One region of the Alkalihalobacillus pseudalcaliphilus genome, then DNA from elsewhere that is predicted to be linked to it. Evidence: a T-box and tRNA genes for the amino acid it is inferred to sense, from the RefSeq annotation. Region 1 holds a T-box; the other holds one or more tRNA genes.
The links. The T-box of region 1 lies ahead of leuS (leucine--tRNA ligase). A T-box ahead of a tRNA ligase gene usually reads a tRNA of that ligase, here a tRNA-Leu.
Positions count from the first base shown of each region.

Region 2: it encodes a tRNA-Leu, which carries the amino acid that the T-box ahead of leuS (leucine--tRNA ligase) is inferred to sense. The anticodon was not compared.

Region 1 is NZ_JAQQWS010000008.1:98,183-117,285, forward strand. Features, by position in the region: gene PQ479_RS16025 (alpha/beta hydrolase) at 1-464, shown strand, start outside; gene PQ479_RS16030 (tetraprenyl-beta-curcumene synthase family protein) at 550-1,611, shown strand; gene PQ479_RS16035 (beta-class carbonic anhydrase) at 1,812-2,390, opposite strand; gene mnmM (tRNA 5-(aminomethyl)-2-thiouridylate-methyltransferase MnmM) at 2,504-3,076, opposite strand; gene mnmL (tRNA modification radical SAM protein MnmL/YtqA) at 3,116-4,066, opposite strand; gene PQ479_RS16050 (MDR family MFS transporter) at 4,506-5,726, shown strand; T-box leader at 5,779-5,998, shown strand; gene leuS (leucine--tRNA ligase) at 6,094-8,514, shown strand; gene PQ479_RS16060 (BaiN/RdsA family NAD(P)/FAD-dependent oxidoreductase) at 8,674-9,948, opposite strand; gene PQ479_RS16065 (N-acetylmuramoyl-L-alanine amidase family protein) at 10,368-11,045, shown strand; gene PQ479_RS16070 (polysaccharide deacetylase family protein) at 11,050-11,796, shown strand; gene PQ479_RS16075 (hypothetical protein) at 11,962-12,246, shown strand; gene PQ479_RS16080 (secondary thiamine-phosphate synthase enzyme YjbQ) at 12,532-12,936, shown strand; gene PQ479_RS16085 (putative polysaccharide biosynthesis protein) at 12,977-14,605, shown strand; gene ftsW (putative lipid II flippase FtsW) at 15,266-16,420, shown strand; gene rodA (rod shape-determining protein RodA) at 16,455-17,630, shown strand; gene PQ479_RS16100 (pseudouridine synthase) at 17,767-18,486, shown strand; gene PQ479_RS16105 (DeoR family transcriptional regulator) at 18,576-18,794, opposite strand.
Region 2 is NZ_JAQQWS010000007.1:119,084-131,429, reverse strand. Features, by position in the region: gene PQ479_RS15025 (FtsK/SpoIIIE domain-containing protein) at 1-325, opposite strand, end outside; gene PQ479_RS15020 (hypothetical protein) at 339-602, opposite strand; gene PQ479_RS15015 (hypothetical protein) at 880-1,104, shown strand; tRNA gene PQ479_RS15010 (tRNA-Leu) at 1,296-1,377, shown strand; gene PQ479_RS15005 (hypothetical protein) at 1,479-1,682, shown strand; gene PQ479_RS15000 (RDD family protein) at 2,218-2,730, shown strand; gene PQ479_RS14995 (methionine ABC transporter ATP-binding protein) at 3,205-3,954, shown strand; gene PQ479_RS14990 (methionine ABC transporter permease) at 3,944-4,657, shown strand; gene PQ479_RS14985 (MetQ/NlpA family ABC transporter substrate-binding protein) at 4,672-5,502, shown strand; gene PQ479_RS14980 (PAS domain-containing sensor histidine kinase) at 5,571-7,211, opposite strand; gene PQ479_RS14975 (FUSC family protein) at 7,693-8,739, opposite strand; gene PQ479_RS14970 (hypothetical protein) at 8,903-9,631, shown strand; gene PQ479_RS14965 (hypothetical protein) at 9,624-10,460, shown strand; gene wrbA (NAD(P)H:quinone oxidoreductase) at 10,574-11,188, shown strand; gene minD (septum site-determining protein MinD) at 11,238-12,071, opposite strand.

The sequences.
Region 1 (19,103 bases):
TTCAAGGTTTACTTTTATCCTCACCTTGTTTAGGTCTATTTAGGCCTATTAAGACAAGCAAAGATTTAGCCTCTAAAGTATTAAATCGCCTAACCCCAACTCTTACGGTAGCATCTGGAATAAATTCGAATCATGTCACGAGAGATGAACAGATAAGAGATCAGTATGTTCGTGATGAGTTACGAGTAACAAAGGTTTCCGTAAGGTGGTACCAGGAGCTTCATAAAAATATGCACCTTGCCACACGTTATCCAGAAAAAATGCCAGATATACCACTTGCTGTTTTGCAAGCCGGAGATGATAAGATTGTGAGTAAATATGCCGTGCGTGACTGGTTTGATAGCTTAGATGTGACGGAGAAGTATTATAAAGAATGGAAAGGCCTATATCATGAGGTTTTTAATGAGCCTGAAAAAGAAGTTGTATTTCGACATGCGGTTGGAATTATGAACTTATGGACATGAGTATCTTCATAAGATTTTAAGATTTGATCGTTTGTTGTCGGACTCATTTTGTGCTAACGTTAGGTATAGATAAGGAGGATCCACTTTGAAAGTTCCGACACAACCAATCCCATTAATGATGAATATTTTTAGGGATGTTTTACCGACGGTTCATCGTTATTATGACCAATGGAAAGAAAGAGCCGAATTAATCCCTGATCCAGAATTAAGAGCTCAGGCACTTGATGCACTTGAAAGAAAAGAATTTCATTGTGAAGGTGGCGGTATTTATGGGTTACTTGCCCGAGACCGCTTCGATGAATTAATCCAGTTTATAATTGCCTATCAGATTATGTGTGATTACTTAGACAATTTGTGTGACCAAAGTGACTATTTAGATCCGAAAGATTTCCGTTCTTTACATAATGCTTTATTAGCTGCTTTGACGCCTGGTGAACCGTTAGTAAATTATTATCAATATCGAGTTGAACAGGAAGACGGTGGCTATTTACACGAGCTCATTGAAACGTGTCAGCATATTTTAGTGACATTCCCATCTTTCCGAATTGTTCAAGATAACATGTTGCAGCTCAGTAAGTTATACGGTGATTTACAAGTGCATAAGCATGTGGTCAAAGAAGAGCGAATTCCCAGATTAGAAGCTTGGTTTGAGGAATATAAAAACGAACTCCCAGAGATGACTTGGTTCGAGTTCTCAGCCTGTACAGGATCTACTTTAGGGATTTATTCATTAGCGACCTATGGCACGAAAGAAGGCTTAACAGAAGCAGAAGCAAATGTCATTAAGGATGGTTATTACCCTTGGGTTCAAGGCGTTCATTTGTTGCTTGATTATTTTATTGATCAAGAAGAGGACATTGCTGATGATGAGTTAAATTTTTTATTTTATTATGACAATGATGAGCAGATGATTGAACGATTTCAATACTTTGTCAAGCAAGCGGAACAAAGGTTGTCAACGATGCCTGATCCGAAATTCCACCGTCAAATTTGGCGTGGTATTATTGCCATTTATTTATCGGATTCTAAAGTACAAAAAAATAAAGAGTTGAAAAAAAAGTCAAAGCAAATGATTAAAATGGGTGGTCTCCCAACCTTTTTATTTTATTTAAATAGTTGGATTTATCGAAGAGACCGTTCATCTTAACTGAGATATGTCGTTAGACTGATACCAATCTGATATGTGGAAGCCGTTGTTTATACACTGTGGTGTGTGGATAGACGGCTTATTTTTTATTTGAAAATTAAATGAGAGAATGACTTTAAATGATATAAAAAACCACCAGTCTAGTTTGATTGGTGGCTTTTGTTCTTATATTAATAATAGGGTTCTTTTTTCTGAAGGTATTAGACGTTTGTCTCTTCTGTATACCCATTCACTAATACGTCAAGTTCCCCGGTTTCTGGGCTGATAATTAACCCATGAACAGGTACATTGTTCGGGAGAAGTGGGTGTTTTTTGACGAGATCAACACTGTTTAGAATATTCTCCTCAACGCTACTAAAACCAGATAAAAACTGCTTGACATCAACACCAGCGTATTCAAGCGGTTCAATAACATCTAAATCGACTCCACGGGCTTTTGCTTTTTCTAATAAAGTTTCGTGTTCGAGACCCGTCATTCCACAACCGTGATGCCCGATAATCAAAATTTCCTCTGCTTGAAGCTGGTAAAGGGCAACGAGAATACTACGCATAATTGAACCAAAGGGATGTGAAATAACAGCACCAGCATTTCGAATGATTTTGGCATCCCCATTTTTTAAGTCCATGGAACGGTGAAGTAGCTCTACTAATCTAGTATCCATACAAGTGAGAATAACTAGCTTTTTGTTCGGGAATTTAGTAGTTTGATATTGCTCATATTCTTTATTTTCTACAAACGATTTGTTAAACGTTATAATGGAATCTAAAATGGTTGTCACACTAGCCACGCTCCTATCGATCGATTTTATTTTTTGTACTTGAATGTCTTTTATTTTCAACTTACTAGTACGAATTGTCAATAGTCTCTCATCCTATTTCACATAGAGAGTAATTATCTTTTCTCAATAGCGATAATAAAAGGTGGATTGTTTTTCTGGTTCATAAATTGATAGGTTAATACATGTGCTTGCTGTTGGTCGATTGTTTTAAAATAGTCTAATAAATGGTCACGTTCTATTTGTCCTTGTTCATGACCATGATAAATGACCAAGACGATTAGACCTTCTTTCGGCATGACATGCAAGAGCTTGTTAATCGCCTCGATTGTAGAATCGGGCTTCGTGACAATCGATTTATCTCCACCAGGCAAATAGCCTAAATTAAAAATAGCCCCCTTGATTTGGTGGAGATGTTCTTCCGGTAAACAGGCATCGAAATTCTGATGACCATTTACATAGAGAGTCACTCTTTCCTGTAAATCAAGCGACTTAAGTTTTTGTTCAGTCATGACTATCGCTTCTTCTTGAATATCGAAACTGTACACGTGACCAGCTTCACCAACTAATTGGGCAAGCGTTACAGTATCATTTCCTTTGCCCGCAGTACAATCTAAAGCGATATTACCAGGCTCCAGTGTTTGGGTTAAAAGCGTACGTGCAAATGGTAAAATCCCTTGGATTTTCATCTTTATCTCCTCCTAAAACAGATAATAAGCGCTCTATTATTATGGGTGAAATAGTTTTCCTTGCCATGTCTGACGTTCCTCTAACTCTTTTTCAATCGCGTTTAAAACTTTCCACTTATTGCTACTCCACATCGGACCGATTAAAAGATCGCCCGGTCCATCTCCCGTTAAACGATGTATCATCATTTGAGGAGGGAGTAGTTCAATTTGCTTCACAACCACATCAATATAATCATCAAATGACATTAATTCGACTAGACCTTTCTCAAATTGCTTAACCATAGGGGTTTTATTTAATAAGTGTAGTAGGTGAATCTTAATCCCTTGCACATCAAGTTTAGATACTTGGCGTGCCGTTTCAATCATCATTTCCGGTGTTTCTAAAGGTAGTCCATTTATAATATGGGAACATACGCGAATGCCATGTTTACGAAGTTTTTCTACACCCTCAACATAACATTGGAAGTCATGTGCTCTGTTAATGAGTCTTCCTGTTTTGTCATGAGCAGTTTGTAAACCTAGTTCTACCCATAAATACGTACGTTGGTTAAGTTCAGCTAAATAGGATACGACATCATCAGGTAGACAATCGGGTCTCGTTGCAATCGCTAAACCAACAACACCCTCTTGCTGTAGAATAGTTTCATAATAGGATTTCAGCGTTTCTACAGGTGCATATGTATTGGTGTAGGCTTGGAAATATCCAATGTATTTGCCTTCTTTCCACTTGCGGTGCATACGCCCTTTTATCGTATGAAACTGAGTGACGAGGTCATCTTTCCGATCACCAGCAAAATCCCCAGAACCTCGTTCACTGCAAAACGTACAACCACCAAAAGCGACATTGCCATCACGATTAGGGCAATCAAACCCAGCATCAAGGGGGACTTTAAATACTTTTGTACCAAAATATTCTTTTAAATGTTCATTCCAAGTGTAATATCTTTTTTGAGAAAATTGTGCAGGCAACTCCATTAACTTATTATTCATATCTCATCATCCTTTTAACTTTCCGAACATATTCACTTCTACCGTATTTTATCACGTTTAAAAACAAGCACCAACTAAGAAAAAACAATTGTCAATTTCAGGATTTTACTATAGTATTACTATTTAGAGAGACGAAACAATATTATGGAAGTGTTATGGAAGGGTAAAGTATAAATTAGAGGAAGTAGATTGTGCCTTGAACGAACTTTCATATAAAACCCGCATGGCGAAGCAATTCACTCCGCCACCAACAAAAATTAACGTGTAGTTTAGCTTTTCAACTGTTGGTTTTTCGTTCAATTTGACTTTGTTCTTTTTCAATTTAAATGAATGATGGTGGATTGTTTTTCGAACTTGAGAGTCAGCAGAAACCCAGCGGACGTAAACCTTCGAACATGAGCATCAGCAGTAACTTTCATACAAAGGGGAGAGGAAGAAGTTGCCCAAGTCACTTTGGTTTTTATTAATTGCCGTTGCGATTCAGATAACTGGGGCGTCTTTTTTATGGCCTTTAAACTCACTGATTATTCATCAAGAACTTGGCAAATCATTAACCGCTGCAGGATTTATTTTATTTTTACACTCAGGTGCAGGTGTGTTAGGAAATATGACAGGCGGACGATTGTTTGACAAGATAGGAGCTTATCGAACGATTCTGTTAGGGCTTAGCTTTGCAGTCGTTTCAACGATAGCATTAATTTTTGCTCATACATCGGTTATAGGATATACGATCTGTTTAATGGGGATCGGGTTTGGAGCTGGAGCAACATTTCCCGCCATGTATGCTTTTGCGGGTAGTATTTGGCCAGATGGAGGGCGAAAGCCATTTAATGCAATGTATGTTGCTCAAAACTTAGGGATTGCGATAGGAACAGCAAGTATTGGTTTCATTACACAAACCGAGCTTACCACTGTTTTTTATGCCAATGCACTAGTGTATATTTTTGTTCTTCTTTTTGTAGCGGTTACCTTTAAGCGAATTAATACTGGCCAAGAAGTTGGGGCAACCGTCAGCATTGAATCCGAAACGGTTAAAAAGCTAAGTAAACATGTTTATTATTCATTAGCTCTTGTGCTTTCAAGCTTTTTCATTTGTTGGCTTGTTTACACACAATGGCAGGCAAATGTGTCTGTCCATTCACAAAATTTAGGACTAACTTTACAACAGTATAGTATGTTCTGGACTATAAATGGCTTATTGATCGTATTAGCTCAGCCAATTTTGTCTATATTTATAAAGAAATGGGTAACCTCTTTAAGAAGGCAAATGGTTGTCGGCATATCGCTTTTCTTTGTATCTTATGCGGTATTGTCACAAGCCGAGCTTTTTTCAGCTTTTATGATTGCCATGGTTATTTTAACGGTCGGTGAGATGTTCTTCTGGCCCGTTGTTCCAACGATCGCTCATAAGCTTGCACCTAAAGGAAAAGAAGGTTCCTTTCAAGGGCTTGTTAATAGTGTTTCAACAAGTGCAAAAATGATAGGACCTCTATTTGGTGGATTCTTAGTTGATATGTATTCTTTTCAAATTATGATATATGTTTTGTTAGTGTTTATCATTGTTGCCATTGTGACAGCGGCTATCTATGAGAAGCCATTACAAAACGAAAATCGACAAAAAATCACAACAAATCCGAAGAATTCCACATATGACGCTTGACAGTTGGCGCAGCAATTCATACAATACAAATAATAAATCGTATACAAAGGCGTTTGAAACAAAGGACTAGTAGCTTAGACTTGGATATTTAGAGAGCTGACGGTTGGTGCAAGTCAGTCGAAGAGTTAAGTGAACTCCCCTTTTAGTCTTGAGAGTGAATGAAAAGTAATTCTCGACGGGTCACCCTCGTTAACAGTGCAAAGCGGGCAATCTTAATGGATTGCTAATGTGGGTGGTACCGCGGGAATGTTAAATAAACTCTCGTCCCTGATTATATCAGGGATGGGTGTTTTTTTTCGTTATGGAAGGTCTTAAATTCTAAAGATCGTCTCAATTCCGTCTGTATAGATAAAAAGGAGGAAATAAAATGACTTTTTCACATCACAAAATTGAAAAAAAGTGGCAAATGTTTTGGGAAGAGAACCATACATTTCAAACGAAAGAAGATCAAAATAATGAGAAATTTTATGCGTTAGATATGTTCCCATTTCCATCAGGGGCTGGTTTACATGTTGGACATCCAGAAGGGTATACGGCAACAGATATTTTGTCGCGTTATAAGCGGATGCAAGGCTTTAATGTTCTTCACCCAATGGGCTGGGATGCATTTGGTCTTCCTGCTGAGCAATATGCGCTTGATACAGGAAATGACCCAGCAGAATTTACAAAGAAAAATATTGATACATTTAGAAGACAAATCAAATCATTAGGTTTTTCTTATGATTGGGACCGTGAAGTATCAACAACAGATCCGGAATATTATAAATGGACACAGTGGATTTTCTTAAAGCTTTATGAAAATGGCTTAGCTTACATTGATGAGGTGGCAGTTAACTGGTGTCCGGCACTTGGTACAGTTTTGGCGAACGAAGAAGTGATTGATGGTAAAAGTGAGCGTGGCGGTCATCCAGTTGAACGTCGTCCAATGAAGCAATGGATGTTAAAGATTACGGCATATGCCGACCGTTTAATTGATGATTTAGAGGACCTTGATTGGCCAGAAAGCATTAAAGATATGCAACGCAATTGGATTGGTCGTTCAGAAGGTGCAGAAGTCACGTTCAAATTAGCGGGCTATGATAAAGAAGTAAAGGTGTTCACGACTAGACCCGATACATTATTTGGTGCAACCTACATGGTGCTTGCTCCAGAACATAAATTTGTCGACGAAATTACATCATCTGAACAACGTGCTATTGTTGAGGTTTATAAGAAAGAAGTAGCTTCAAAGAGTGACTTAGAAAGAACGGAGCTTTCCAAAGAAAAAACAGGAGTCTTTACTGGTGCTTACGCCATTAATCCGGCAAACGGAGAAGAAGTTCCCGTTTGGATCGGTGACTATGTTCTTGCAAGCTATGGTACAGGGGCGATTATGGCTGTTCCAGCTCATGATGAACGCGATTATGAATTTGCCAAAACCTTTGATCTACCAATTAGAGAAGTTGTAGCTGGCGGTGACATTACGAAAGAAGCTTATATTGGTGACGGGAACCATGTTAATTCTGATTTCCTTGACGGATTAGATAAAGTAGAAGGTATTAGTAAGATGATTGACTGGTTAGAGGAAAAAGGTTTAGGTACGAAAAAAGTGACGTATCGTTTGCGTGATTGGTTATTCAGTCGTCAGCGATATTGGGGTGAACCTATTCCAATTATACATTGGGAAGACGGGACGATGACAGCAGTAAAAGAAGAAGAGCTACCATTAACATTACCGATGATGTCAGAAATCAAACCTTCTGATACAGGAGAATCGCCACTGGCCAACAATAAAGAATGGCTAGAAGTTGTAGATTCTAAGACTGGAATGAAAGGTCGTCGTGAAACGAATACGATGCCGAACTGGGCAGGAAGCTGCTGGTACTATTTACGTTATATCGACCCTAAAAATGATCAAGCGTTAGCTGACCCTGAAAAATTAAAGCAATGGTTACCTGTAGACATTTATATCGGTGGCCAAGAGCATGCTGTGCTTCATTTGTTATATGCACGATTCTGGCATAAGTTCCTTTATGATATTGGTGTTGTACCAACGAAGGAACCGTTCCAAAAGCTCTATAATCAAGGAATGATTCTAGGTGAAAATAATGAAAAAATGAGTAAATCTAAAGGGAACGTCGTGAATCCTGATGAGGTTGTAGCGAGTCACGGGGCAGATACACTTCGTTTATACGAAATGTTTATGGGGCCATTAGATGCATCCATTGCTTGGTCAACAAATGGTCTTGATGGTTCAAGACGATTTTTAGACCGTATTTGGCGCTTGTTTATTGATGAGCAAACAGGTGAGTTGAGTGAAAAGATTGCTGATACAAATGGTACCGATACTTTGACACGTGCTTATCACCAAACTGTGAAAAAAGTAAGTGAAGATGTAGAGGGTTTACGTTTTAATGTAGCTATCTCTCAATTAATGGTCTTTATTAATGAAGCTTATAAGCAAGAGCAACTACCAAAGTCGATGATGGAAGGTTTTGTAAAACTGATTGCTCCATTCGTGCCGCATTTAGCGGAAGAGCTTTGGGAGAAATTGGGCCATACTGATACGATTGCTTATGTAGAATGGCCGAAGTATGATGAGAACTGGCTCGTTGAAAATGAAGTAGAGATTGTTGTCCAAATCAATGGAAAAGTGAAAGCAAAGCTTGTGATTCCTGCAGATGCTGACCGAGAGCAAATGCAAGAATTAGCTTTAGAAGATGAGCAAGTAAAAGCTGCAATGGATGGAAAGTCCGTACGTAAAGTCATTGCTGTACCTGGAAAATTAGTCAATATCGTTGTTGGATAAATGAAGAAAACCCTCACTCACACAGTTGTGAGTGAGGGTTTTCGTTTAGGATTTCGAGAACTAATTCTAAACCCATCAAAAGAGATAATGAGATGAGGGCTTTAATCAGGGCGTATTTCATGTATACGTCTAATATAATATCGAAGCCTTTTCTTTTGATTATAGCGTATGAGAGGTTCCTTGACGTTCAGCTGCTGATTTTCCGGCTGTAAAACCTGTCGAAAAAGCACAGGTAATATTATAACCACCCGTATATCCATGAATATCTAAAACTTCCCCACAAAAATACAACCCTGTTTTCTTTTTAGAGTGCATCGTTTTTGGCTCTATTTCTTTCACTGAAACACCACCACCAGTAACGAATGCTTTTTCTATCGATAATGTTCCATTGGCTCGTAGTGGAAACTGCTTACAATGAAGAGCAAGGTTGCGAAGGTCTTCATGAGATATATTAGCTTGTGTTTGGGAAGCATCGATCTGCAAATGCTCAAAAAGAAACAATAAAAAGCGCTCAGGTAAAAAGCCTTTTAGAACATTACGCATCGTTTTTTTAGGATCTGCTTTTAGTTTTTTATTTAGTAGTTGGAATACCTCTTCTTGATTGATCGTTGGCATTAGATCGATGTATATGTCTATCGTATTTACTTTGAACTTTTTCAAAGCTTTGACAACAAATTGGCTACATCGAAGTGCTGCAGGACCGGAAATACCAAAATGAGTAAAAATCATGTCACCATCATGTGTAATAATCCTTTTGCCCTTTGGATTGATAACCGAGAGTTCGATATCTCTTAATGCCAAGCCTTGTAAGCTCTTATCTTGAATAAACGATTCATTGGAAGTAATCGGTACTTCTGTTGGATATAACTCGGTGATCGTATGACCGGCTTTTTGAGCCCATGGATATCCATCACCGGTACTACCCGTGTGCGGGACTGATTTCCCACCAGAAGCGATGATGATATTTTTCGTTTCTATAGAAGATCCGTTGTCCAAAACAACAGCATGTACGTACTCATCACGATATTCGATATCGGTAACTTTATGATTGGTTTTAATATCAACATTAAGAGTACGTATTCTTTTTAATAAAGTATCAACGACGGTTTTGGCTTTATCACTGACGGGAAACATTCTACCTCGGTCTTCTTCTTTTAATTCAATCCCTAAATTCTCAAAAAATGTAATGATATTTTCATTATCAAAAACAGAGAAAGGGCTATGCATGAATTTGCCGTTTCCTGGTATGTGCTCGATTAATTGTTTTCGCTCCATACGGTTAGTGACATTACAGCGACCACCACCAGAAATGGCTAGTTTTCGGCCTAATTTGTCACCTTTATCTATCAAAAGTACTTTGGCACCGTGCTGGGCGGCGGCAACAGAAGCCATGAGTCCCGAGGGGCCACCTCCTATAATTATTACATCGTACATTACATTCACCCTTTAGTTATTCATAGAATTATTCGTTTTAAACTGTTTCTTATCATATCACCAGAATAAGCATTATGCTATGGAATTAAACATTTTTTAAGAAAGTGCAAAGAGAGAGTGTTACTCGTCGCTACAGAAATGCTCGTTCCGCGTCCTCCGGGGTGGCGCCGCTGCATTTCTTCCGCTGGGTTACTGCTAATTCTCAAGTTCACAAAACAATTTAACATCATTCATATAAAATGAAATAAACAAAGGAAAAGTGAAATGGTTAGTTTGTTGTGGCATCCACTCGAATAGTCCTAGCATTTATACATTCTCTTTACGTTTGAATGGAGAATCATCATATATGTAATAGGATGTATAAGTCAGCTGATAAATATAGAAAATAGAAGTATGATTGAAGTTTTGGGGGATTTGTTGTGAAAAAGTTGATGGTTGTATGGCCACTCTGTTTGATGTTGTTAGTCAGTTATCAAATGCCGGTTCAGGCATTTTTGAAGCCTCAATATGATGTCATTATTGACGTCGGTCATGGTGGAGTTGATGGTGGCACATCTTTTAATGGAATATTAGAAAAGGAAATCAATTTATTATTTGGATTAGAATTATATCGACAGCTAGCAGATGCCAATTACCAAGTCGCTATAACGAGAATTGATGATTATGCATTAAGTGACGATTATAAGGGGCCAAGATTAAATCGGCATTCTAAAGATTTAAGGCAACGAGCTTTTATCGCCAATGTATTGAAACCAACGATTTATTTAAGTGTACATATCAATTGGTCAAAAAGTAAGAAAGCACACGGTCCGATTGTTATTTATCAAAAAAATGATAAAAGTTATTCTCTAGCAACGATTATCCAAAAGCACCTTAATAATTTGTATCAAACAGATTTATCTGTGTTAAAAGGGAAAAAGTATTACTTAATGAACTATACGGATACCGCTGCGATTATTACTGAGCTTGGTTTTATTAGCCATTCAGGAGATAGGGCGAAGATGCTTGATGAGCAGATAAGATCAGAGATTGTTCAAGTGATGGTCGAAGGAATTAATGAATATATGACTTTAATTGGAATTCAAGAGGAATGGTGAAGGGGTGAATCTGATTAAAAAAGGAAAATGGATGTTACTTGTTTTTATGGTATTGTTCAGTGTCTCAGAAGTAACTGCTCTTGAAAAAGATCGTTCGTACTATGAGTCAAAGGGACAAGTGATTTGGGATTATCCAACTGATCAACCAGTCATTTGTTTGACCTTTGATGATGGGCCAGACCCTACATACACCTTAGATATCGCTCAAATATTAGAGAAGTATGGTGCAAGGGGCACTTTTTTTGTAACGGGTAAGCAAGTAGAGTTAGAGCCTGGGCTCATACATGACCTTTTTGAAAAGAAGCATGAAATTGCTAATCACAGTTATTCACATAGAGAAATGAATCGATTAAATGAAGAACAGATCAAAGAAGAGGTTATAAAAACAGGGGATTTAATCTATCAAGAAATAGGTATCAAGCCCACGCTTTTCCGGCCGCCAGGTGGTGTGTTTAATGAGCGTGTAGTGAATTTGACTACAGAACTTGGTTATATGACGGTAATGTGGTCCTGGCATCAAGATACGAGAGATTGGGATTCGAATACCTATGCAGGTCGGATAATCAATCAAGTCATAACGAATGCGAGAAATGGCGATATTGTTCTGTTTCATGATTTTGGAGGAAGTCGTAATAATACGATACAAGCTCTCGAATCTATTATCCCAACATTAAAAAAAGAAGGCTACTCCTTTATAACTGTCTCGGAATTATTAGAAGTTCGAATGAATGATTTAATGAATGGAAGATAAGATGGTCAGAGGCTAAAACGGTGTCATGGCAAAACGGAAGTCCAAAGACCATTACCAATAATTAGCTCAGCCCACAGGACGTGAAGCATGACTTTTCGGTAGCTGCAAGTAGAACTCCGCACATAATCAGCATCATTTTCAAAATAGAACGTAAGGAGAGCCATCATGTTCCCTGATATTCAAACAAACTTTTGGGATGCCACTTTAGCCGTACCAACCATTATTATTGTCACACAGATTCTCAAGATTACTTTTAAACTAAACAAAGCATGGGTACCGACTTTGGCCAATATCATTGGATATTCAGTATCCATCTTTATCAGTCATCGACATGACCTTGCAGCTGGTATATTTATGGGTTTCTTTTATGGAGCAGCTGCTATAGGTACCTATGCTTCGATAAAAACAGCACTAAGAGCTTACCGAACACCAAAACAAGAACAAGAATAAAAAGGACACTTGAATAAAGAGTGTCCTTTTATCATTTTTTTCATAAAGTTAACGACATTTAACGCCAATCCTATATAATAAGAGTAGGATTCTGAGTAAAGGGTTTACAAAATGCAGATACCCCTCGTTATTTAGATATCGATTTTTTGGGGGAAACTTGCTAACACATATAGAGAAACACTTGCCAACTTCATATAGCTTAGTAACGTTTGAAATACATAGGAATCAGTAGTATATTCTAATAAGTATTCTATAAATTTTTCTAGTCGCTAATTGGGGGGCATAATGGTGCTACGGAAAAGAAGTACGCAGACGAATCAACGTGATGAAATGGTCGATATAACCGAGGAAGTCAAACGGATTATTCATACTTCAGGTGTGAAAAATGGTGTGGTATATGTATATTGCCCCCATACAACAGCTGGAATTACGATTAATGAAAATGCGGACCCAGATGTGAAACATGATATGCTCATGCGTCTAGATGAGGTCTATCCTTGGTTTCATAACCTGTACAAACATATGGAGGGCAATTCGGCTGCCCATTTAAAAGCAAGTACAGTTGGTGTGCAACAATCAATTATTATTGAAGGTGGAGAGCTAATTTTAGGTACTTGGCAAGGTATCTATTTTTGTGAGTTTGATGGACCTCGCTACCGAGATTATTACGTAAAAATAATTGAAGGATAAAAGAATTTAATGATGGGGTATTAATAGGCAGGGGGAACGGATGGCAGATTCAAAATTACTACGTGGAACAATGGTTTTAACCGCAGCCACACTTATATCTAAAATACTCGGTTTTATTTATATCATTCCTTTTTCTCATATCGTTGGAGCTGAAGGAATTACATTGTACCAATTTGGTTATATTCCATACACCGTTATGTTGAGTTTAGCAACAGCAGGTGTTCCATTAGCTGTGTCAAAATTTGTATCAAAATACCAGACGTTAGGTGATTACGAGACCGGATATCGACTATTTCGCTCTGGTTTAGTTTTTATGGCTATATCAGGTACGGTGGCTTTTTTGTTCCTTTTCTTTTTAGCACCTATATTGGCACCACGTATTTCACCTGATGCGGCTGCTGGTGAAGACCACTTTTCTATAACGGATATTGTCTTTGCTATTAGAATGGTTAGTTTTGCGTTAATTATTGTACCTGTAATGGCTATTATCAGGGGTTATTTTCAAGGTTTTCAATCAATGGGACCAACGAGTGTCTCGCAAGTCTTAGAGCAAATCGTACGTATTAGTTTTATTTTAGCGGCCGCTTTTTTTATCATGAATGTAGGTAGTGGTAACCAAGTGTTGGCTGTAGGGTTTGCTGTATTTGGTGCATTTGTGGGAGGTCTCGGTGGACTAGCCGTACTCTTATATTATTGGTTTAAACGAAGGAAAGGTATCTTAAAAAGTGTTGAAGCTTCTACTGTCCATCATGATATCAAGTTAAAGGACATGTATAAAGAGTTACTACTATATGCGATCCCGATTTCATTTGTAGGCTTGGCAATCCCTTTGTACCAATTTATCGATTTGTTTTCAGTTCCGGCAGGATTAAGGGCCATTGACTTTCCTGAAGCAACGAGCTTTTTTGGTATTTATAGCGGTATGGCTCATAAAATTGTCTTAATTCCTATGGCATTGGCAACGGCATTATCCATTACGCTTGTACCGACTATTACGAAATCATTTATAAGTGAGGATCAAGGTACATTACAAAAGCAAATCACACAAACATATCAAATTATCTTATTTATCTCATTACCAGCTGCGATTGGAATGGCTGTACTTGGAGATAGCATCTATTACTCATTATTTGGATCCGCTCAAGCTGTGCTTGGTGGTGAAGTAATTAGTATTTATGGACCGATAGCTTTATGGTTTTCTTTATTCGCGGTCACAGCTGCTATTTTACAAGGAATGAATAGGCAAAAATTTGCTGTGGTAGCTTTATTAATTGGTTTAATTGTAAAGGCATTAACGAATTATTTATTCATCCTATGGTTTGGAGAATTTGGAGCTATTTATTCCAGTTATTTAAGTTTTACAGTTTCTATTGCTATTAATGTATGGGCAATCGGGTATTATGCCGATTATCGCTATGGTTTTATCTTAAAAAGATTACTGTTAATGGTCATATTCTCTACTATTATGGCGGTAGGGGTATGGATTATTAGTGAAGGTTTGCAGCAATTTTTACCTCTAGAAAGTAGATTGAATAGCTTTGTTGTCATGCTCGTTTCTGTTATGGTCGGTGTGATTATCTATTTCTTCTTAGCTGTACGTTCACGTTTGGCAGGGCAGATTCTAGGCGAACGCTTTGACTTATTAAATTATAAGAAAAAATCAAAATAAACCATTTTCATAAAATCGTGTAAAATACGAACGCCTCTTCCTTAGAAGGGGCGTTCGTTATACACTAAAGTAAAAAAGTAAGGTATATATGCAGTCTATAGTTAGTTAAGGGGAAAGAAGGAGTAAACTGGGCGTATACATTAGTGTTTACGTGTATGTTGTATTTCAAATTAGAGGAACTCAGGCATTAGGTGCAGTCGTTATGAAGGTACCGCACTAATAATCAATAGGGTTGTTATTGTACTTGTGATGAATCTGAATATGAGAACAAAGCATTAAATATTTGAAAGTGAACGTTTATATTAAGCTTATAAAAGTGTGTAGCAATCTTTTGCTCAATTTAGACAAAGGTTCAAGCGGATTGCTCTTTAGAAATGAAAAGAGCTTTGCTATAATTAAACTAACATGGACAAGTAGTACCAAATGAACAAAACAGAGGCAAAAATACCTCTTAATAACCAAAAATATAAAAGGGCTTTACATAAAAGACATGTTTATAAATGGGCAGATGTTATTTGAACGTAAGGAACAGGGAGCACTGTCCTACTAAGGTCATTGATCGCAAGATGGATGACGAGCTAACTTCACGGCACAAACTATCGCCCATAAGTAACTTTCATACAAAATAAACTCGAATCCTAAATAGAAAGAGGGGAGGATATGAAGTATTCATTTATAAAAGACAATGACTGGCTATTGATCTTAACGGTTTTCCTCCTTGCTACATTTGGCTTAGTTATGGTATTTAGTGCTAGCTATGCTATAGGTATCGCAGAAACAGCGAATTCCGATCCGTATTACTTTATAAAAAGACAAATCATGTGGTTTATCATTGCTACATGTGCATTCTTATTCGTGATGCATGTCCCATTTCGTTATTATCGGAACTTATCCGTTATCATCATCATTATCTCAATCATTTTACTAATCCTTGTGAAAACACCAGGAATAGGTCATACTGTAGGCGGTGCCGAACGCTGGATTCGAATTCCAGGTCTAGGTGTCATTCAACCTTCAGAGTTTGTAAAGCTAGGAGTTATTATTTACTTAGCTCAGGTTTATACACAAAAACAAGCCTATATTGATAAATTTCTAGTAGGCGTTATGCCACCTCTCATTATGGTGGGCGTTATATTTGGCTTAATCATGTTACAGCCCGATCTTGGTACCGCAACATCCATTATGGCTGTTGCCATGCTACTAGCCTTTTTCTCAGGAGCAAAATTCCGACATTTATTAGGACTAGCAATAGTAGGGGTTTCCGTATTTGTCTTTTTTGTTCGTTCCGAAGAATATCGAATGCAAAGAATTACAGGGTTTATGGATCCCTTTGCCGATATGTGGGGAGAAGGATATCATCTTGTTCAATCTTACATAGCTATTGCTCATGGAGGTTTAACCGGAACCGGTCTAGGACAAGGTGTACAGAAATTATTATATCTACCAGAGGCACATACGGATTTTATTTTAGCGGTCGTGGCAGAAGAATTAGGGATATTAGGAGTACTTTTTATTTTTGTATGTTATGCGATTATTATATTCCGCGGTGTAGTCATCGGTACAAAGAGTCGGTCACCATTTGGTAGCCTATTAGCTTTTGGAATCGTCTTTTTAATGGCAATTCAAATTGTCTTTAATGTAGGTGCGGTGACAGGATTATTACCGATAACAGGGGTTACCCTTCCATTAGTTAGTAATGGCGGCTCATCTTTACTCGTAACCTTTATAGGTTTAGCTATTATTGCGAACATATCAAGGAATAATAAAAGGCAAAAACGAAATATGGAAAATGTGGAGGAACAAGTTCCAGCTTAACATAGATGGGTAGTTGTTTCGTTTGGAGGGAACAATGAAGGAACAAAAAACAAGCCTACAACAAATTGATTATACGACATTGTTTTTGTTGTTCGTGCTGATGTGTTTTAGCTTAGTTGCGATATACAGTGCGGCAGGGCAGTATCATACCGATCCTTTCTTTTATGTACAGAGACAGGTAATCTTTTATGTAGGTGGTTTTATCATTATGATCGTGATGATGGTAATGGATTATGACCTATTTAAAAATTTTACCATTCCTCTTTATATTATCGGTATGATCTTACTTATTTTAGTCGAAACCCCTTTAGGTGTTTTTCGTAATGGGGCACAGCGCTGGGTAGACTTAGGTTTTACAACGATTCAGCCCTCGGAATTTATGAAGGTTATTCTTGTATTAACGTTAGCTCATTTACTTTACCGTATTACGGTTTCGAGGCGAAGTCATGATATTAAAACAGACTTACTTATTTTAGGGAAAATCTTAGCGGTCGGTTTACCACCCTTTTTCCTTATACTTAAACAACCTGATTTAGGAACAGCCTTAGTTATTGCTGCTCTAATAGCTACAATTATTTTAGTTTCGGGTATTGGCTGGAGGATTATTTTATCTTTAGTTGGTCTTGTGTTTATGGGGTTAGCAGCGTTAGTGTGGCTTCATAATCATCACCCAGAATTATTCTTTTTCTTTATTGAAGATCATCAGCTATCGAGGATTTACGGTTGGCTAGACCCATATGGTACATCAGGGGCTGAAGGTTATCAGCTTGTGGAGGCATTAAAGGGTATTGGATCAGGTCAGCTGTATGGTTCAGGGTTCTTACAAGGGGTTCAAACTCAAAGTGACACAATTCCGGAGATTCATACCGATTTTATCTTCACAGTGATTGGAGAAGAATTTGGTTTTATCGGAGCGACGATTTTGCTTGTAACCTATTTCTTTTTGTTTTACCGGATGGTTATTATCGCTTTGACATGTAATAACTTATTTGGTACCTATTTAGTGGCTGGTATTATCGGATTATTTGTTTTCCAGATTTTCCAAAATATCGCGATGACGGTTGGGTTAATGCCAATAACGGGTCTTGCTCTTCCATTTATCAGTTATGGAGGAACGGCACTTATTACGAATATGGTTGCCATGGGCATCGTGATGAATGTCAATATGAGAACGAAGCACTATATGTTTGAAAGTGATGAATTAGAGTAGAGTTGCTAATCGTTTTGATTATCAGCTCTTTCTTTTTCAAAAAAAGGCAAGTTTTACAAGGGTGATGGAGTAGTTAGCAGCTTCTTAACATAAAGCCCTTACTGGCAGTTAACAAGAATGACGTAGGGGGATATAGATGATTAGGATAGATAAATTACTTGCGAATATGGGTTATGGCTCAAGAAAAGAAGTAAAGCCATTATTTAAAAAAGGTAAGGTTTTCGTGAACGACCAAATCGTGAAAGATCCTTCCATAAAGGTGGATCCCGAGAAAGAAAAGGTTCAAGTGGATGGTCAGGAAGTCGAATATAAACCGTATATTTATGTCATGATGAATAAACCTAAAGGAGTGATTTGTGCAACGCATGACAAGCTTCATCGAACTGTCATTGACCTATTGGATGAGGATTTACAAAGCATTTACGCGCCTTTTCCAGTCGGGCGATTAGATAAAGATACAGAAGGGTTATTATTATTGACGAATGACGGTGATTTCTCTCATGCCTTGATGTCACCAAGAAAACATGTCACCAAGCAGTATTGGGCGAAAATAAGAGGAAGAGTAAACGAAGAAGATCAAAAGGCTTTCCGAGAAGGAGTTAAGTTGGATGATGGCTATATGACGAAACCTGGTGAATTAGTGATTGTAGATAGTAATGAGACATCCGAAATTTTATTAACGATTTCGGAAGGGAAGTTTCATCAAGTAAAAAGAATGTTTCTAGCTCGAGATAAAGAAGTAACTGAATTAAAACGGTTAAAAGTGGGAGCGTTAGAATTGGATTCGAATCTAAAGCTCGGAGATTACCGTGAATTGACGGAGCAGGAGAAGCAATTATTAGTTGGTAAACGATAAGGAAGAATAAAAAAACGATCAAGCATTGCACGTACATGAAAGCAGTTGAAACCCAGCCTTTAATAAAAGACTGGGTTTCTATTCAAGCATTATGAGATCCGAATTTTTTTCTTTGTGACGCTCCATTTTCCTCGAGTAGGACTTTCAACAAGCTTATTGTACTCTAATACATTGAGATCTCGTTGGATCGTCCGCTGCGTAATCCCGAACTCTTCAACTAATTCATTCGTCGTGACGGTGCCCCTTTGTTTGATGTAGAGGTAGATGGATTTAATTCGAGTCAGCATACGATCAGTTGAAGTATTCAAATAACCACTCACCTTTCATAATTGAGTCTAGTCTTTACAAGATGTGTATGTAGCAAGTTGCTACGACATGCAGACTTATGACTAATTGACCGGAATATAGTGACAAGGGATTCATGTAGGCTACCCGATGCTGCTGAAGCAAAGCGACCGGGTGTTCCATAATAATAAGTCAAAATAGTAGTGTGATGAAGTTTCGTGTTGTAGGGATATGCTAATACTATTATTGGTTCAAAAATAAAACCAATCACCCTCGTTTGGTATAGTGTACACCATTTTCAAAAAACAATCAAAACTTTTGGCACATTCATT
Region 2 (12,346 bases), on a different contig from region 1:
AGGCTATTTCGTTATATTCGTATAACAATTCGGCGGGGATGTCCGCGTAATACACCGACAATTTAAACGTCTTATTATCGCGGTCAAGTTCGATATTTGTGCCGAATTGGGCTTCGAATAGCCACCGTTTAGCCTCGATGTCCGCCGGATTTAAGCCGAGCGGCACCGTAAAGACGTAGCGGACGCCCGCGTCGAGTACGTCGACCGCGTGGATTTTCGGCATGATATATTGCGTGTTCGTGCCGTTTTTATACGTTAAGTGTAGACCGCCAGCACGAAACGCTTTCGTCAATTTGCGTTTTAATTGCGATTTTTGCGTAAACATAGACGCAACCTCCTTACATTAGCGGATTATTTAGCGCGAAGATAATTAGGGCGATAATCACTGCGATAGGTAACGCCACTTTGACGATAGCTGCGATACGTTCCGCGATAATGACCGCCGACCGCGAAGCAAAGTGCCGTTCAAATAACGCCGCTCCGATTAAAGTTGCCCCACCTCCGATAACAATTCCGTATGCTTTTACAATAGCCGGTGACATTCGCAATATTCCCTCCAACGTTACAATGGTAATCATTTTACCGCCTCCTCGTTCGCTCATTCTTCTCTCACTGCTGTTTTAAACAAATTTACCGTTTCCTATTATATTGCGTTTATTTCTTGTACATCCGCGGTAGCATAACCGCACTAAATACCGCACTTACGACCGCGGTAAGTTTCGTAGATTAGCCGTGGTCATTACCGCGGTTGCTGCCCTACTAGATTATTACGCGACATGCCCGTCCATGTTTCCGAATTCTTTCGAGGTGGGCTTGTATATTTTTCGCGGACTATGGCGAGGCTAGTATAATAATAGATTCGTAGGAGGTATCGCGGACATGTTAGGAATAGGTAAATCTCGCACAAAAGTCGGCAAACTAATCGACCATTACGGCTACACGCAGGAAGAATTTAAGCGCGAAATAAACGTTAATAAAGATACGGCTTCGCGATTATGTAACGATAAGAATTACGTGCCAGGCTCGGTGATTATGCGGAAGGTGATGCGGTTCATACGCCAGTATGACGAGGGAGCAAAGGCGGAGGATTATTTCGACATATAATATTGTTGACACGTGTAATTTGTCGTGATATATTATTATTTGTCTTAGGACGCATACTATTCAGACGCGTTTTACATTTACCGTAAGTGATAGTGCGGTGATTCAACGCCAAAGTGGACGAGTAGGATGCGGTCAAGCGAAAAGTACGCGCCGTAGAAATACTGCCAACGGCGTTGTATCAATGAATTTATGCCGATGTGGCGGAATTGGCAGACGCGCACGACTCAAAATCGTGTTCCTTCGGGAGTGTCGGTTCGACCCCGACCATCGGTATCAAACATTTTGTTAATATCATATTGAGAAAAAGCTCTAAAGTGTAGGTACATCAGCATTTTGGGCTTTTTTTATTTTTCGTAAGTTAGAATAAGAAACGAGTGGGTTTTAGCCCTTTTTTCTCAATTAATCAAATTAGCTTGGTAGACGAAGATACTGCTTTCTTTTGGATTGAAAAGAAGAGAAGTTGGTTAGGTTTATGGGAAGGTGAAGAAAGTAAAATACCGTATCAACCTTCAATTAAGCATGTCGCTTTCCGTTTAGAGTATTCTAATATGAAGAAAGCGATAGTGGTTACATTCTAATAATATTGTAGCAGTACCCTTTGGTAAAAGTAAGTCAGTAGACCCAGGTGTTGGGCCTAATCATGGAAATGCCCCAGTTTATTTTGAAGATTACGATAATAATAGTCTTGAATTGATGTGCTTTGTGGATGTACCTGAGACGTTGAAAAACATAACAACAAAACTATCACTTGAAGAATGGGAGGATTTATTAATAATTGAAGAGCATTCATAAAATTAAGTGATGTCATAACAGCATAAGATGTTAACTATATCAATGATGTAACCTAAACTAAGGGCGTTCCTAACTAAGAAAGCTTTTTTCTTATATGACAAAAGGAGCAGGTTAGCGGAAAAATGAAGTTTTTTGTGTTATATTAAATTTCAGATTATTTAGATATTGTTGTATGTATATGGAAATCATAGGTGTATGGGAGTTGAGAATGAACAATATTTCGATAAATGAACTACTGGATTACATAATAGAGAAGCATTACAAACCATATTTAAAGAATGTTTATAAACTTACAATTCAAAATGAAAGAGGGTAATGTTAATGAATGCTTCATTTCTACTCCGATTTAAAGCTTTTATGATTGATTACATACTTATTCTCATTTATTTAGTTGTACTCTTTATCTCTAATGTATTTCTATTTCCATCGTTGCAAAATTTTTTCACGGGTTCATTAATTATAGCTCAGTTTACAGGCTTTTTAATGGTGACTTTCCCAGTGTCACTTTATTTTATTATTAGCGATTCGCGCATTGGAAAACAGTCTTTTGGAAAAAGGAAAACAGGTATACGAGTTGTGGGATACAATGGAGAAGCATTATCAGTGCTGCATTTAACGTTTCGAACTTTCCTAAAGTTTTTGCCTTGGGAGTTGTCACATTTTCTTATGTATAGACTGATTTATATAGGAGATGGTGTTGTCCCGTTTACCTACTATTTGCTGGGTATACTCATTTATGCACTTATTTTTGCATATATATTGCCAGTCATTTTTACGAAAAAGAAACAATCCCTATACGACATCGTTGCAAAAACAAATGTGGTTAAAATCTAAATCGTATACCTATTGGATTTATCCAAATTTGACTTGATTAGGGCTTTGTAATCCTGCAATTATAACAAAACCAACCTTTTGCTATTGCTGTTAAAGATTATTTTATAAGTTATATCTGTATAATTAAGAATCATTTTTTCGTGTTCTATTTTTATTAAGCCGATGAACTTTAGTGGATAAGAATTGGAAGGTTTCAGTCGATTCAATTCTATTTGTAGAGGTAGTTCCCATACCAGAGTGGGATTAAGAGTAATGTTTATTCAAATAACAATTATAAAGAAGTGATTCATATGGATTATCAAGAGTGTGTTGAAGTTGTAACGATTAAACAAATGGTTAGAGAAGCGAGTTGGGACTGAGGTTGCGGTGACATACATCGGTGACGAAGATAGGGAGGTGTTAAATGACATTTTCTGTTGGATCGTCTATAATAAAGGACGGTGTCGAGTGTAATGGTAGAAAGGTTAAATGATTATGCTAAAGTTACATAACGTTTGCAAAACATATGGTACATATCAAGCGGTTGACAATGTGAGCTTAGAACTCCAAAAAGGAGAGGTACATGGCATTGTTGGTTCTAGTGGTGCAGGGAAATCTACATTACTAAGGATCATGAACTTATTAGAAGTCCCTGACAGTGGAACGGTGGAGATTAATGAGCAAAATTTAACAACCTCCACAAAGAAGGGGCTCCGTGAGGCACGTAAGAAAATAGGGATGATTTTTCAACATTTTAATTTAGTTGCCAATAAAACCATATTTGAGAATGTCTTAGTCTCGTTACAGCTTTCCAACTATCCGAAAAAAGAGAGGAAAGAGCGTGTACTTGAATGTCTTAGCTTTGTTGGTTTAGAGCATTTAAAAAATCAATATCCAGCACAGTTAAGCGGCGGGCAAAAGCAACGTGTCGCGATTGCTAGAGCATTGGCTAATCGTCCAGCTGTTCTATTATGTGATGAACCGACCTCTGCCTTAGATACAAATACGACAGCAGAGGTACTACATGTGCTGCAGAGCATCAATGATAATTTTGGCGTCACTATTGTCATTGTCAGTCATGAGTTAGAAGTCGTTGAAAGTATTTGTAGACGGGTTTCAGTTATGAGTGAAGGGACTATTTATCAAACCGTTGCTATTAAACCAAAAGGTATTCCGAAGGTACATAATCACCCGCAAAGCTTTGTTGAACGCTTAACAAAGGAAGGTGATAGCCATGATTCCTGATTTTATTTCTGAGCCTTTTTTAAGGGGATGGGATGCGATTACCCCAGATATTATAGCGGCGAATCAATCACAAATCTGGCAAGCGATAATAGAAACTTTTATCATGGTCGGAGTATCGATTATTGCTGCGGTTCTTGTTGGTTTACCAGTTGGGACATTACTTTATTTATGTAGAAAAGGACAAATATTAGAGAATAAGTTCGTTTTTTCCATTCTTAATTTGTTAGTTAACATTATCCGTTCATTTCCATTTTTGCTACTCGTTGTTTTCCTTATTCCATTTACGAGATTTATTATTGGTACGGCATTTGGTACAGCGGCTGCGACGGTACCTTTATCAATTATTGCCATTGCTCACTATTCGCGATTAGTCGAACAAGCTTTACTGGATATACCGCGGGGAGTTATCGAAGCGGCTGTTTCGATGGGGGCCTCTACTCGAGAAATTATTGTTAAATTTTTATTTGTTGAAGCAAGGTCTGGTCTTGTGTTTGGCTTAACGACCTCGATAATTAGTTTTATCTCTTATTCGACAATTATGGGTGTTGTTGGTGGAGGAGGGATCGGTGACTTTGCGATTCGGTATGGTTATCAGCGTTTTGAAACCGAATTAATGTTATACGTGATCGTCATTATGATTATACTAGTACAATTCATTCAGTTTATAGGAACAACTGTTGCAAGAAAAATTGATAAACGTTAGTAGGAGGATACAACATGAAGAAATTACTGATGATGAGTTTCATTGTTTTTTTATTAGCTGCTTGTGGTGGACAAGAGAATGAATTGGTGGATGATACGGCAGGAACGGGTGAAGAACAGGAAGAAGTTACGTTAAAAGTTGCTTCACTTATTCCACCAATGACAGATATTTTAGAGATGGTAGAGCCGGCTTTAGCAGAGCAAGGTGTGAATTTAGATATTCAAATTTTGAGTGATAATGTTTTACCTAATTCGATGTTAGCTTCTGGTGAGGTTGATGCAAATTTCTTCCAACACGTCCCGTTTATGGAGGAATATAATCGTAACCATGATTCAAACCTAACACCAATTGTCCCTATTTATTATGCAAATTACGGGGTGTATGCCAAAGAATTTGGGGCGATTGAAGATCTTCCAGAAGGTGCAAGTGTGGCTATCGCTGGTGATCCATCTAATGTCGATCGTTCTCTAGCCTTACTTGCACAGCATGATGTTATTACATTACAAGAAAAAACAGACGTCTATTATACACAATCAGATATTATTGAGAATCCGAAGAACCTTCATTTTGAGGAAATCGACTTGTTAATGCTTGCACGTGCTTATGATGATACAGATGCTGTCGTGATGACGCCTGCATATGCAGCACCGCTTGGTCTTACACCTAAAAGTGATGCACTTTTAACAGAAGGTACTGATAATGAGTTTGCAATTACGCTTATTGCACGTGAAGATAATCAAGATTCAGAAGCTATTCAAAAGCTCGCAGAAGCAATGACAAGTCCACAAGTTCGTGAGTTTTTAGTAGAGAATTTTGACGAAACGGCTATTCCTGCATTTGAATAACAAAGTAAAAAGTCATGAAGCCAAATAGAAGGCCTCATGACTTTATTTGTTTAAATTTCGATAAAGATTTAAGTGGAGGGAGGAGTTTCTCTAGATATTGGGAATTGAAGTGTGACTTTAGTTCCTACATGAATCTTGCTCTCATAGTTGATGGTTCCTTTATGTGCCTCAACAATTTTAAAGCTAACGGTCAAACCCAGACCAGTTCCCTTTTCTTTTTGAGAATAAAAAGGTTCACCAATCTTCTTGAGACGTTCCTCATTAATCCCTACACCATTATCTTCAATAATGACGATAATATCTTGATTTTCACGGTACAATTTAATTTTAATGAATGAGGCATGTGCCTCCATTGAATTTTTTAAGATGTTTAGAAAAACTTGTTTTAGCTGATTCGGTTCGCATTCTAGTAATAAATACGGGTTTTCTTTATCAACTTCTACAGAAACTCCATGCAAATTCATTTCAGAATGAAGCAGCATTAAAACATTATCCATCATGTCATGAATGTTTTTGTGAGTAAACGTTAATTCCTGAGGACGAGCTAAAACAAGTAATTCACTAACGATGGTATTAATACGCTCAAGCTCATCTAACATGACATTGTGTATATAATTGTCATCCTTACTTTCAATTTTGAACAACTGAACAAAACCTTTTAAAGAAGTGAGTGGATTACGGATTTCATGAGCAATTCCTGCGGCAAGTTCTCCAACAACGGCAAGTTTTTCCGTCGTTCGTAATTTTTCTTCTGTTGCAAGGCGTTCTGTCACATCTGTGGTATATCCAATAATTCCTCGTATATCATTTCCATTTAGAATAGGAACAAATGTACAGTGAACAATTAATGGCTTTCCATCCTTGTGACTTATTTTTATTTCTTGGACATGTTCAGATTTTTTTTGAGATTGAACGAGATCGAGTGCATACTCAATCCGCTCACGATCCTCACTCTCGACATAATGTAAAATATGCTGCCCAATCGCATAGTGAGCATTATAACCAGTTAAAGGTTCAAATTGTGGATTAACTTCTGTTAATTCACCTTTGACATTAATGATAAAAACAAGCTCAGGGTTATATTTGAAAAGGGAACGATACTTGATTTCACTTTCTTTTACTAGTTGATTTGCCCTATTTCTCTCTGTGACGTCCCTACCTATAACAACAAGTCCTTTTCTTGATCCATTCTTTTCAAAAAGTGGGACTTTAATTGTTTCAAATGTTTTAATGGATCCGTCAGGTTGTGGTATCGCTTCATCAACGCACGTTACTTTTTTTGACTGCCATGTTTGTTCATCGGATTCAACACAGCTAACTAAAGCATCGTGATAGAATTCCGTATACTTAGCGAGCTCTTTATCTGTTTTTCCCCGATAATCAACACCTTCAAGTTGAAAAAGCTTTAATCCGAATTCATTCGTTTCAATCCAACGTCCTTGACCATCTTTAAAGTTAACAAAGTCGACCATCGAATTAATCAGAGTTGTTAAGCGTTCTTTTTCGTTTTTTAATAGCTTCACTTCTTCTCTTTTTCCAAGAATGTGATAAATGAAAATCACTGTTAATATGACAAAAATAATCCCTTTCACTTTTTGTATATTGATGTACGTCTCTATATTTAAAAAGTACAAGAGATAATCGGTTAGCACGATCCAAAGTACTCCGAAGGTAATATAGAATAGCAACATTTTCTTTTTATAAGACATCTACCAATTTCCTTTCCATTTCCAAAATCCCTCAATCCATAATTCCTTACTTATTTTAGCACGAACTCTCTAAAAATTGAGAGAAACTTCGATCTATTTTACGGAAATAGGGATTTCTATTTTATAAATTACATGGATAGCTTTTCCTTCCTAATATTTTGTATGAAGGTTAATTAAAAACGATGTGCGGAGATCAAAGCTCCGCATATGAGTATCAGCAGTAACTTTCATATAAAACCCACATGGTGGAGCCAAAACTAGCTCCGTCACCAACAAAGATGAAAGTAGTGGCGACGTTCAAACTGTTGGCACGTTTACAACGCGATCACCATTAGGAGTATGCCTGAACAAACAGGTGGTACTGTCCTACTAAGGTCATTGATCGCGAGATGGATGACGAGCTAACTACACGGCACAAACTATCGCCCATAAGTAACTTTCATATAAAAAGACGAAAGCATTGTATGCTTTCGTCTATTCATCATCCACTAGTAAGTACTTTACCTTTATTTGCTTTTTTATTTTGCTCTGCCTGCCTAGCTTCTTGGTATTCAATGAGCAAATGATAAATAGCTAAAAGCTCAATAGCAATCGAGGTTCTTTTTGAAATTAGAACTTCATCGTTTTTACTCTCATAAATGAGCGGGTATAAAATCTCTCGAACTTGCTGAACATTCTCACCATGTATACGTAAGGAGTTTTCATAAAAGCTATCTTTGATAAGTGACCATGCATTTTGAAGTTTTATAGCATCATCTTTATGTAAGTTTTCCCGGTTGGCATAAGCAATGATATTTTTAGTATGCGACGTAATTTGATTCATTACATTAACTTGCCTCTGTATATCATTTAAGGCAAGATCGTCATCGTTATCTTTCTTATAGCGGTGGACATCACGCTGCAGAAGGAGATACTCCTTCATTTGCTCCATTTTTTCATCAATGAGTTTAAGCTGCTTGAATAGTTTAGCGGTTGTTTTTTTGGTTAGATTTTGATTGGCTAAACTTTTATCAATGAGTAATTTTGTATCAAAAATGAGCTCTTTCTGCGTTTGACGGATATCATTGATAAAGTTAGGCGACCAAATGACGAGATTCACTAAGGTTGATACGGTAATGCCAATCGTTGTCGTCGCAACACGAGTTAAAAAAGCCATAAAAAAGTGATCATCTGCCATCGGAATCATCGCAACAGCCGTTAAAGTAGAAACAATGATGGCATCATGCCAGCCTAGGCGATGACAAATATAAATGGTAAGAAAAGCGGATAAGGCAAATGTAATGGGGACCTGACCGAAGAGAAAATCAAAACTCATGGCAATAGCAGCACCAATTGCGGCAGCAGGTAAACGGATCATGCCTTTTTTGATTGAAGCATAGACGGTTGGCTCCACCGTAACAATAGCAGCAATGACCGCGAAAACAACAGGAAAACCAAGAGCTTGGCAAATCCAAGCTGTGATAAAGACAGCTAAGCCAGTTTTTAAAAGTCTTTTTCCAATTAAAGGTTTTAACCATCTAATGATCATGGGCATTCTCCTATTTCTTGCGTATTCTCTAATTGTAGTGGAATAATATCAAATTTAAAAGTCAATATACCCTTATATTTTTAAAAATCAATATATTAAATTTTCATAATATATGGTAATATTTCCGGGTATATAAATATATGAGTGGTAGGGAGGTACATATGTGGGGGATATTCTTTTTGTAGAATGGGGTTTAACCATTTTAGGGTGGCTTTTATTTTTAATTATTATAACGGTTGTTTATATGAAGCATCAAGATTCGCCATCTTTATGGTTTGCATGGTTACTCGGTTTTATCGGTTTATTTTCTTTTGACTTTCAAATTGAAACATCGGCCTTTAACCGTTATTCATTTCCTATTTTGCCACTTGGGGTAGGAATTTTTTATTTGGTTACATGGAAAAAGAGAGAGAAGTGGCTTCGTTATCGTCGCTATTTATGGGCAGGTTTTGCTGTTAATTTCGTCTTTTTAGCTCTGTCATTAATAGAACCACCCTTGTATGAGGGGATCTATCAAAAAGATGAGTTACAGACCTATATTCAAGCTGACTCTGAATTAGAGTTAATTATTACGCACCCTTCTGGGGAGCAGGTTTCACTTGAGCGTCATGTCTTATTTGAAGCAGGTTGGCGTAGAACGGCTTTAGATGGAGCTGCTTTCTATACGGGGGCGATATGGGAAGATGGTGATGGTGATCTCATTGATGAAAAGGATAGAGTAGAAGCATTTCCTTACCTTTTAATAGGCGTAAAGTCTAAGGAGGGAAGTGGATTATATCCACAAGTATTTGTTGAGAGAGACGGACAGGGCTTATTGATTCAGTTGGAAAGTGAGCATTTGTATTTCCGTAGCGAGACGCCTGTTTTGGTCGGAGGTGATACAAATGAATAAGAAAAACGGTCTAATCATTGGAGCAATTATATCTTTAGTAGCAGTAACTTTATTTCTAGTTCTCTTCGTTCAAGGTAATCAAGCACCAACTGAGTTGAGTGAAGGAGAAATTCATGAGAAGGTTGCCGCGTATAACAAGGTTGATTATAGAGAGCATGTACCTCTTGAACATGTAAAGGAACTAGAAATCGTGGGGTTGGATGAGGAACGTTTACTAATTCGTTTTTATATGGACGGGGGAAAGGAACTCCCTATTTACCAAACCTTGTGGGTATGGGAAAAAGGTGATTGGAATATGATTGAGGCAACATCGACACACAGCCCAATAGTGTGGGGTGATAAGGATGGAGAAAATCACTTTTTAATATGGAATTTTAATCAAGAACATCAACAATGGCAAGAGGGTGGGGAGTTATCACTAGAAGTTTATTTGATCCAAAAGCGGAATTATTCTAGCTCGTATAATACTTATTTTACGTATGATCCTCACGTACAACTTTTAGTAGAACTAGAGTTAGAGGACTCGACAGGTATCTTGGAATTGCCTACTGAATGGCAATATATGATGAACCAAATTGGCTATGAAGGAGTAGATGAATTCTCGTCAGTCGTTGGTTTTGATTCACTGTACTCAATGATCACCTATACTGTCTTTAATGAGCGAGATCAAGCGATTGGTTATGACTTAATTGAGTCTAAGACAAACCCTTCGTTTATTAAGAATTCCGATTATCACTTTTTTGAGATTAACTTTACTCATTTTATTGATATCGAGCAGTGGCATCGTGATAACAATTTTGAAAGTGGCATTTATGAGAGAAGGAAATAGACCTTCTCTTTTTTTTATATTTTTTAAAGGGTTGGTTAAACTACGTACGAAAACTGTTTTATTTGATAAAAGGAAAAGAAAGATACTACTTAGTTAAAAGGAGTCGAACAAAAGTGGGAAATGTTAATGTAGCCGTTATTTATTATAGTTCAACTGGGACGAACTATCAGTTAGCGCAATGGGCTGAGGAAGGTGCAAAAAATGCTGGAGCAACCGTAAAGGTGTTAAAGGTGGAAGAGTTGGCACCTATGGCTGCGATTGAATCTAATCCTGCCTGGAAAGCTCATTATGAGCAAGCTCATAATGTTCCAGTTGCAACTAATGATGATTTAGAATGGGCTGACGCGATCATTTTTAGTGTGCCAACGCGCTTTGGAAATGTCCCATCACAAATGAAGCAATTTTTGGATATGACAGGCGGATTATGGGCGCAGGGCAAACTTGCAAACAAGGTTGTAAGTGCCATGTCATCAGCCAGCAATGCTCATGGTGGTCAAGAGGCAACAATCCTTTCATTATATACGACCATGCATCACTGGGGAGCTTTGATTGCTTCACCAGGATTTACAGATGCCATACAATTCTCTTCTGGAGGTAACCCTTATGGTGTAAGTGTCACAGTTGACCAAGAAGGTAATATGGCAGAAGATGTCCAAGAGGCAGTGAAATACCAAGCGAAAAGAACCGTGACTGTTGCTAATTGGGTCAAGCAAGGCAATCAATCCTAATTTTTAAATTAAAACAAAAAAGCCGATCTGAGTCATTCAGGCCGGCTTTTTATGAGCGAATATATTGTTTTTTTGTTGGTTGAAAAATCGTAAATAATTTGGTTTTTCGACGATAATCGTGGTTAGTAGGAGGTAATCGGAATACCTTCGTTTGGTTAAAAACAAGATTGCGTGCGATATGTCTAAATCTTAATCCGCTTTCCATATGGCTATATAAGGCGATTGCTTTCCCCTCGTTTGTCGCTTTAATGATTCTTTCATCCTCGGGTATCATTCCTACAATTGGAATATTTAATTGCTCTTCAATTAGAGTTTCTGATAAGCGATAATTTTTCTTTATTTGTGCTTCGTTATAATAGTTAAGAATTAATTTATATGGAATTTGATATTGCTTTTCTATCAGACCTATTACACGATCAGCGTCTTGTACAGAAGCACGATCGGGCGTTGTAATAATAAGAGCCTCCGATGCTACAGAGATGGCAGCTTCAAAACCTTTTTCAATTCCAGCTGGAGAGTCAATCAGAATATAATCGTATATAGCGGCAGTTTGAAGCTCCTCAATAGCTTGTTGAAATTGTTCTTTTTCATAATCTTGTTCTGTTGCTGTTCGACTACCTGGTATGAGTGATAATTGTGTAAGCTGCTTATCCTTGATGATAACCTGCTGTATACTTTCACACTTTCCTGATAAATAATCGATTACATCAAAGATAATTCTGTTTGTAAGACCAAGGGGAATATCCAAATTCCGTAAACCAAAGTCTGCATCAACTAAACAAACTTTATGACCCATTAAGGCTAAAGCTGTTCCAAGGTTAGCGGTTGTTGTTGTTTTTCCAACACCACCTTTTCCAGAGGTGATGGCAATTGTTTTTGTCATCATACAGTCTCCTTTCAACATCATGTATGGTTAAATAAGCATTATCGTAGGGCAGAAGTATTTACAGAGACTATAGTTATTGAGTAATAAAAACTTCATCGTTATTAAGCATATAAGACAAATTGAAAGAAGAACAAAGCAATTCAGCCTGTAATTTGCAACAAATTCACAGGTCATAAGTCCTTTTTGTGTATAAGTAATTGTATTTAATGTAAAAAATATCCTGTAAGTGATACTTAGTAATCGGGACATTTGGGTAAAAGACTGCGAGATTT